Regions from separate parts of the Fusibacter sp. QWL-12 genome, predicted to be linked through region 1. Evidence: riboswitches for the same ligand, from Rfam matches in the RefSeq annotation. Region 1 holds a riboswitch; each other region holds the start of a gene.
The links. A riboswitch is a leader RNA that binds a small molecule or an ion and turns the genes downstream of it on or off. The one in region 1 is predicted to bind cyclic di-GMP.
Positions count from the first base shown of each region.

Region 2: it holds a riboswitch for cyclic di-GMP, as region 1 does, so the genes downstream of both, AC4PID_RS12995 (transglutaminase-like domain-containing protein) here and AC4PID_RS08800 (Cna B-type domain-containing protein) in region 1, are expected to answer to the same signal.
Region 3: it holds a riboswitch for cyclic di-GMP, as region 1 does, so the genes downstream of both, AC4PID_RS02875 (hypothetical protein) here and AC4PID_RS08800 (Cna B-type domain-containing protein) in region 1, are expected to answer to the same signal.
Region 4: it holds a riboswitch for cyclic di-GMP, as region 1 does, so the genes downstream of both, AC4PID_RS09450 (MSCRAMM family protein) here and AC4PID_RS08800 (Cna B-type domain-containing protein) in region 1, are expected to answer to the same signal.

Region 1 covers NZ_CM178745.1:1,778,195-1,780,398, reverse strand. Annotated here, with positions in the region: gene AC4PID_RS08800 (Cna B-type domain-containing protein) at 1-881, opposite strand, end outside; cyclic di-GMP riboswitch class I at 909-1,014, opposite strand; gene AC4PID_RS08795 (hypothetical protein) at 1,081-1,338, opposite strand; gene AC4PID_RS08790 (LysM peptidoglycan-binding domain-containing protein) at 1,601-2,204, opposite strand, start outside.
Region 2 covers NZ_CM178745.1:2,701,002-2,703,205, reverse strand. Annotated here, with positions in the region: gene typA (translational GTPase TypA) at 1-409, opposite strand, end outside; gene AC4PID_RS12995 (transglutaminase-like domain-containing protein) at 606-1,397, opposite strand; cyclic di-GMP riboswitch class I at 1,409-1,491, opposite strand; cyclic di-GMP riboswitch class I at 1,542-1,623, opposite strand; gene AC4PID_RS12990 (class D sortase) at 1,712-2,204, opposite strand, start outside.
Region 3 covers NZ_CM178745.1:491,802-494,005, reverse strand. Annotated here, with positions in the region: gene AC4PID_RS02885 (type II secretion system protein) at 1-306, shown strand, start outside; gene AC4PID_RS02880 (PilW family protein) at 314-820, shown strand; cyclic di-GMP riboswitch class I at 947-1,029, shown strand; gene AC4PID_RS02875 (hypothetical protein) at 1,097-1,561, shown strand; gene AC4PID_RS02870 (prepilin-type N-terminal cleavage/methylation domain-containing protein) at 1,570-2,204, shown strand, end outside.
Region 4 covers NZ_CM178745.1:1,933,549-1,935,752, forward strand. Annotated here, with positions in the region: gene AC4PID_RS09445 (MATE family efflux transporter) at 1-930, opposite strand, end outside; cyclic di-GMP riboswitch class II at 1,129-1,212, shown strand; gene AC4PID_RS09450 (MSCRAMM family protein) at 1,238-2,204, shown strand, end outside.

The sequences.
Region 1 (2,204 bases):
CTAGTTCTCATTTCACCCGAATAGGATGAAACTGGTCGATAACTTGAGGTATTTGCATCCGTCGGCATAAGTGTTGCAATTGCATATGCGTCTGAACCAACACCGAAGCCTATCGTATAAATTCTTACATCTGGAATATTATTTTTAGCTTCAACTGCTTGTAAAATCGTATTCCAAACATAGGTACCATTTGTATCATCACCATCACCAGTACCACGTCTGCTCTTAGAAGGTGAATAAAGACCATCGTAATAGTAAGTTGGTCTACCGTCACTCATTAGTATAATAACGGGTTTTCTATCGTTATCATTTGATGGTCGGTCTAAAATCGTCTTTTGCGCAAGGTAAAACGCATGTTGAATATTTGTACCACCATATGCGTTTAAATCATCGATATCGTCTTTTAAATTATTCTCATTATCAGTAAAATTTCTTACTAAAGAAGCTGAGCTACTATATTCAACAATAGCGACACGATTGCCATTAACGCCTAATAACGTTTCGACAGCATTTTTTGCTGCTGTTTTCAATTTTCCTAGTTTTCCATCGTCACCCATAGATCCTGAAGTATCTAAAACCAATACCACATCAAGCGTATCATTTGGTTTTGGGTTTGATACCATGTATTTTTGTCCAATGGCTCTGAGTGTGATATCGAAAATGCCATCACCAGCGTAGCTTACACTTTTATCAGTCCAAATTTGGCCATTCATCAAAGAGGTAGGTAATGAAGTGACTGGGTCATTGCCTGAGTCGGATATAATCACGCCCTCAGGCAATGCGAATGTAGGTGCTGGATACATACCAAACACCAGAATAAAGGTCAAGAGTAGTGCAAAGACACTCTTAACAGTTCTAAAGTGCTTACTTTCATTTTTCATAAGATTTCTCCTTTGCCAAATAGTTTCTTTGGCAGTCGGACGATCTTAGTTTAAATAAAAATCCCCATTTCTATTAAACTTTAGACTCCAGACTTTGCGTCGCCAGTTTTCACTGGGTTTGCCTTTTTCGTTAGTCAGATATTAGTTCTTTAATTCCTTACTAACAGCCCCATTTCTTTTAGTACATCACTCCTTTCAATTAAATCATTGGCTTCAATTCACCTTCGAACGAGGCAGCTAACCAAGTCCTTTTGGTTACAGAAACGTGATTTTGAATTCTTGACGCCTCGTTTAAAAGCTCAATCAATTCAATAACGCTTCTAAAATGAACTTTCTTACCTGTATCTAACCAATGAATCAAGCCCTGAAGGTTCTGATTCTCATTACTATATACAGTAACAAGAAAATTAGTTCCGCTAAGTTTCTTCCAATCATTTGGAACCTTTTCAACTTTCATAGTACCGCCTCCTAGGGCAAACCAAATTGCACTTAAGAGAATAATTCTCTTACTACTATCTTTACCCATTTCTGTGACATATCACGGACATCTCTGTGACATCTGTGTGACATGAATGTTATTTTAGAGTTTTTTCATAATTGTAATCGTTTCATTTAGGCTGAAGTTGTTGTAATTACAGCATTATAAACAAAAAAATAAAAAACGAGCCTTTAAAAGACTCGTTTAAAATTCGGAATGTTTTTAATTAAAACGACTTTAATTAAAATTTAACTTCTACTTTGTTTGCCCATGCTTTTTCTAATGTTTCTAAGAAAAGACCGTGTGCATCAGATAAAGACATTGTAGCACCTGTGATAACGTCAGCTAAAACTTCTTTTTCAGCATCTGTTAATGCATCAACTTTAGCTTGATCTTCTGGATTTAACTCAGTACCGATTTTGATTGGTTTACCAGCAGCATCAGTGTTTTTGTCAAACCAAGTTCTTAACTCAGCAACAGTTTTACCTACAAAGAATTTTTCATAGTTAGCCATTTGTTGGTACCACTCTAAACCAGTAGTAGCTCTAGCTCCCATGCCATAGTTTTCTTTTAATTCAGTTTTAGTCATGATAGCTTCTTCCATTTCAACTCTAGCTGCTTCTAATTCTTCAGCTGTAGCATCATCAGCTGGCCAGTAGAACTCGCCCATTGCTAATTCAACAACGTCTAAATCAACGCTGATGATTTTTCCATCTTGATCAAAGATTGCGCTTGCAGCAACTACGTTAAATTGGTGTTTGCCAGCAGTTCTAACTCTGAAGTTATCAAGCATAGCAAAACCAGTGTAGTATTTAGCTTCAGCAACTGGAGTAGTTACTTCAGTC
Region 2 (2,204 bases), 920 kb from region 1:
GATCTTTCTTATCTATTTTGTTTATAAATAAAATTGGTCTCAAACCTCTTTCCAGAGATTTTTTAAGAACAAATCTAGTTTGTGGCATAGGCCCTTCACTAGAGTCAACCAATAAGATTACGGTATCAACCGTTTTCATTATTCTTTCTACCTCTGACGAGAAGTCAGCATGGCCCGGTGTATCTACAATATTGATCTTGTAATCATTGTACATAATAGAACAGTTTTTTGAGTAAATGGTGATGCCTCTTTCTCTTTCCAAATCATTACTGTCCATAACACATTCTGGCACGAACTCATTTGCTCTAAAAACATTGCTTTGATTTAAAAATGCGTCAACTAAAGTTGACTTTCCTGCATCAACGTGAGCGATAACCGCAATATTGATGATGCCTTTGTTTTTTAACATTTATATCTCCTAAACTAATAAAGCGTAATATTCAACCTTATAATAATATCTTATTTTTGTTGTAAAAGATATCATAATTTTAAAAAAAGACAAAAAAATAAAAATCTTCGGACATCAAATCCTCAGATTTTACCACAAAAATGTGTGATCAATAAAAAAACTGCACTGCAGTTACCTACAGAACAGTTAAGAAGGCTTAATAAACTTTTGAAACACTATATTCTTTTGCTAATTTATACATAGATACCGTTTTATTTGCTTGAACATAAGATGCATCAACTGTCGTATCTACTGTTTTCCAAGTACCATTAATATAGACTTCATTCCATGCATGATAGACATCACCAGTATTCGTTGAGTAACCTTTTACAAGTTTCGTAGGAATCCCAACACTTCTTGTCATTGCAGCGAATAATGCCGAATAATCATAACAAATGCCATTTTTTGAAGCAAATGTACTATCAACATTTGGGAAGTAACCACTAGTTACAGTTTTAGCTTTATTATAATCGTATTTATAGTTTTTGGTAATATAGTTATAAATCGCTTTTACTTTTGCATCATCAGAAGTTAAATTTTTTGTGAGCTCATATGCCTTTTGTACAGCTAGTGTATCTTCATTCCATTCTATATCTTGAATTGAATTAAGATATACGACATTAGAGTTTGCCAAATTTAACGTAACCGATGTTTTAGTAAGCTCTTTGTAACTATTTCCAGTGGTATTTTGCATCAATCTCACTGTGTAAGTGCCATTTCCAAGTTGTAACGGAAATTGATTAACATCTGTGTCAACGATTGGATAAGAGTATCTTTGACCATCTTTTTCAACTAACAATAAAATTTTACTGCTACTTAATGTGCTATATTCAACGTTTACGATTCCTGTTGCCAAATCTGCTTGAATGGTTTGAGTTGCACCAAAACTGGTAAACGATGCACTGACCAAAACAACTGTCATCACTAATAAACTCAATATTTTTTTCATGTTTCTCTCCCTTCGGTAGCTAGGCTGCCATTCCTTATGGAAAGGCCCTATAGCTTTGCGTCCCATCGTTTCCAATGGTTTGCCGTTATCGGTGAGAGGTTCGTTTCACGTAATGAAATTTTCAAAAAATAGAAAATCTCCTCATTCGGCGACTGGCTGCCACTCCTTTCGGAAAGGCCCTATAGTTTTGCGTCCCATCGTTTCCGATGGTTTGCCTTTGTCGTGAAAAGACATCTCTTCACAGAATATTTACTTCTATGCTAATAGTATACCACACTTCTAATTTTGTACAATTACAAAAACATTACGACTTTTTATGGATTTTGTAAAGCGTGTATGATTAAACGATGCGTTGGGTTCTTTACAGGATCACAGGTAACCAAGGTTAAAATTTTATCTTCATTATTTTTATATAATACAGAAATTTCAGTTGGCTCTACGATAAGGGTCTCATATACGGTGTACTTATAGACCTTATTATCTGTAGTGATTTCAATGATGTCGCCTTTACCTAACTCGTCCAATCGATTAAAAAACAAGCCATATGATCTACCTCTATGTCCCGCTATACCTACATTTCCGATTTCACCAAACTCTGAAGTGCCTGCAATTACAGCAGCTCCTCTATTCAAATTTTTATCTGTTGCACCCATTAGGATCGGCATTATCAAATTGATTTTGGATATTTTAATTTTCCCAATAACACTTTTGTCTACAGTTTTCGCTTTTTCTGTTGTTGCTTCCGTCGATGCCTCTATTGATTCTGTCACATCTGTAGATGTTTCAACTGTCGTTTCTTCCTCACTC
Region 3 (2,204 bases), 1.3 Mb from region 1:
TTAGTAGAAATTATAATGGCGATTGCATTAATTGGTATAATCACCATTTCTATTATGACGTTGCTAACTTCTGGCTTTACACAAATTACTTCCTCTGGCGAAAGAGCGAAAGCATTATTTCAAGCTCAAGCACAAATAGAATCGGATATTAATGATATTGGACAAAGTGCAAGTGATGCATCTGAAACCTTGACATTAAAGATAGACGACACTGAGATAATCGTTCCAGGTAAAGTAAAATCCGTTAATACAGCTTTGCCGAATGGTAGATCCGTACAAATTGAAATATTCCAACCCTATAAATGAGGTTTTAATGAAAAAAACGTATAGAGGATTAACGTTAGTTGAACTTATAGTTGTCATTGCACTAATTGGTGTTGTGATCACAGTTGCATCATCAATTATGCTTTTTGGACAGAAGACAGCAAATTTATCGGAAGAAACAGCAATGAATCAGTTCGATGTAAGACAACCTATAAAAGGATTTTCCAACCAAATTAGATATGCAAGTGATTTAGAAATATTAGACTCAGATCCTTTAAGCTATGAAAGTGGCTATCATTACATCATTTTTGATGACGCGACAAATACGATAAAATATGTTGAGGACACAGTAGAAAAGTCAATTACAGGACTAACAACTATATCAGATTTAACTTTTTCAGTATCAAAAAATAACGCAAATCTAAAACAGATTAACTTTACATTTGGTAAAGTAGATTCGACGCAATATGATTTAACCACTTCACTTATTATTAATAATCTCTCAGATACCGGTGTGAAAGGTGTATCAACAGGGATTGGAGTGAAGTATAAATAAGGCTAACAATGATGAACTCTTTAGAAGTGGGGACTTTTAAGAGCATTGTTATTATAGAATAGAAATGGGAAGCTCATAAAATTTATTGCGTATCTTTAAGTAGATACGCTGATTTTCGTGCTTCTCTAAAGATGAGGGCAAAGTACTTGAAAAAGTACGACGCAAAGCATGAAGTCTAAGGTTTATACTATGGCGGTTCGGCTGCAGTCTAATTAGGCTGTGGTTTTTTTGTGTTAAAATCACAGCCTATAAGCCTAGACTTTGAGGAGGGTGGAAATGAAGAAATATTTAAATGAACTGAATACTATAAAGGATGAACAAGGTGCATCGCTGGTTTTTGTTTTAATGGTTATGTTGGTTGTGTTGATTTTTAGCACGTCAGCTATGGCAATCTTTAGTGCGAATTTAAAACAAGCGAAACAGCAACAAGATCGACTTGAAGCTTATTATTTATCTTATTCAGGAATAGAAATGGCTTTTGAATCATTAATTTCAGATGATATGGAGAAAACAAAGGAAATTCTAAACGCTGCGTCAGCGGATTTTGCACTTGTGACCAATGATATTGCCTTTGGAAATGGTTTGATCGATATAAAGGCAGAAAAATCAAAAGATCCAGGGGTTGATGGATGGATCAAAATCACATCGACAGCAGAACTCTCAAAAAATCATATGGTCTATATCCGCAGTATGTATTTTAATCCGGATAACCCAAATGAAACATTCTGGATCAATGAGTAGGAGGCGTTATGAAAAAAGTAAAAGGATTTACTCTAATTGAGTTAATTATTGTTATTGCACTTTCTTCAATCGTTCTTCTAGCTGCTTCAAATATGATGATATTTGGAATGAAAGCTCAGAGCATAACCTTGGACGAGTTTGAGGTGCAATCTGCTTTAAGGATTATGACAGAGAAGATAAATGTGGTTTCGAGAGATGCAGCAGGTGCGTTTTTGCTACATAGAGAGAATACTTTGAATATGACCAGTGGCTGGAACTATATTATGCTCAATGATGATCAAACTAAATTGGTCGAGTACGTATGGGATGAAGCGAGTGGTAAGCATATCGTTCAAGATATTTTTTCGGGAATTGAAGGAGTCACTTTGGATTTGGTTTTTACAAAAGATGCAGACCCAGACGAAGACAAATTGGTCACATATGAGCTCAAACTGAAGAAAAATGGCAATGAAAGAGTGATAGATTCTACCGTTGAATCAGTAAATGCATTACAAGTTGTAGATAGAGCATATGGTAAAGTGGCAAATACAATATCCTATAGGAATGACAAACGGGTTACTGATATCGTTACTTCACAAGCTGCTGTCGCAATGGTACTCGATACTTCTGGTAGTATGGACAGACAATTGAATGGCAATTCCAC
Region 4 (2,204 bases), 160 kb from region 1:
TTCATGATTACCAGCACCAAAATTTTGACCAGCAATTGTGAGTGCAGAAGTGTTTAGACCTATAGCAGGTAATAATGCAATTTGCTCAATCCTAACGGCAACGCCATACCCTGCAATCGCAGTATCATCGCCATGTAGATAGATGAAGTAATTAATAACATAAATGCCAAGTGCAATCGTAATCATATTGAGTGAAGCTGGTATGCCTTGAGATAAAATGCTTTTAATTGTTTTAAACTGAATCAAGTTGAACTCTATTCGCCTTAAACCCAATAGCTTACGACATTTTAGCGCAAGATAAAAGTTCCCTGTCAATTGTACGATCACCGTAGCAAGTGCAACGCCAAATGTCCCCATTTTAGGAAGTCCAAATGGACCAAAGATAAATAGTGGATCTAGAATGATATTCATGATAAATCCAATAATGAGGAAATTTCTGTATGGCTTTGTTAGACCTCTAGATGAAAGTAAGGCGTTGAAGGCGGAATTAAGTCCAAAGAACAAAGTACCAGCATAAATCCCTCTCAGATATTGCACCCCTTTACCAAGTGTGTCTCCAGTTGCACCTAAAGCAGATAGTAAGATGGGTGAAAGCACAATTCCTGAAATAGAAAAAAGGATACTTACGATAAAGGTTAGAAAGATGCCATTTGCTGAGAGGACTCGTACTTCCTCTTCATTTTTTTTTCCTGCAGCGATAGAAAGAAGTGCAGAAAGACCAGTACTAATCCCTGCAGTTATAGCAATCAGCATAAAAAAGACTGAAAAGGATAAGGACATACCTGCAAGTGATGACGTACTTAGCTTGCCCGCATAAAACGTATCAACTACATTAAACATCGTGTTGAAAAACATGCCAATACTCACGGGGATCGCCATGGTTAAAATTTGTTTTTTTATATTACCCTTCGTATAATCCTCTGGAACCATTTGCACCTCTTTATCAATTAAGGTTTTCTTAGTTATAAGGTATAATACCCAAAATGGGCCAGCACTATCAGCTTGACAGATACAACTGTGGTCTTAACTGGAGCCGGTTTGCATAATTTATGTTATGTCACGCATATGTCACACAGATGTCCTACTTATGTCACGTTGTGAGGGTATACATCTACCAGAGGTATAAAGAACTTGAAAAGAAGTGATGAAGTGCATTTTTTATGTGGGCACTTTAAATGCATGGAACTTATAGTGCAACCGGCTTTTCTTAAAACGATGTTTTAAGAAAGGGGTAATTATGAAAGCGAGGTTTAAACGCTATCTAGCGATAGCAATGACGGTTCTTATCATCGTATCTATGATCCCAACAGTGTTTGCTGCTACAAATGGCGAAGTTGTAGAAGGTAATAACCCTGACAAGGATCATGACATTCTTAATTCAGATTCAGGCAGTATTTATCTAGATGTATCAGACTATAACTGTGTAAAGTTTGACGAAGTTATAGTCGAAGGTAAATCATATGATTACGGATTTGGATCTGTTGTTTTTACTAAAGTTGATGTCGATGAGCCAGATGGAGTGGATAAAGACCCTAAACCACCTAAACCACAAAATTGGTCTTGGACATCTACTTCACCGATCAGCTATTTCTTTATAAAAACGGGGAATTTCAAACCTGATAAAGCGCCTTATTATATTGAGGGTCAAGAAAATCAAACCGCTTATCTTTTTAATATAGGTGGTGCAACCAGTGGAGAGTTTGTCATTCCAACGCAACAAGGAATTAGCCACTTCTTCGTCTTTACAAAGACACCTGACAAGGGCACGATTAAAGTGCTGAAAACGCTATCAGGTGATCCACCACCTACTAGTGCAACGTTTACATTTGAGCTTTATGAAGACAAAGAGCCACTTGGAAGTCCTATAGATACAATTACCATCACGGGTGCAAATGAGGGCTACTTTAAAGATGTAAAATTTGGCAACTATATCGTGAAAGAGGTAAGTATTCCTGATAAGTACCATGTAACTACAAATGATCAAGAAGTTACAGTTGTATTAAATAATCTTTCGCCAACTGTCACCTTTAATAATGAATATACAGAGAAATATACAATTTCAGTTAAAAAAATCATTACAGGAGATACACCACCAGAAGGAATTGAATTTACTTTTAATTTAATTGATGTGAGCAGTGATAAAATTCTACAAACAGCAAAAATTAAAGAAAATGAAGTCTTTAATTTTGATCCTGTACCAGCAG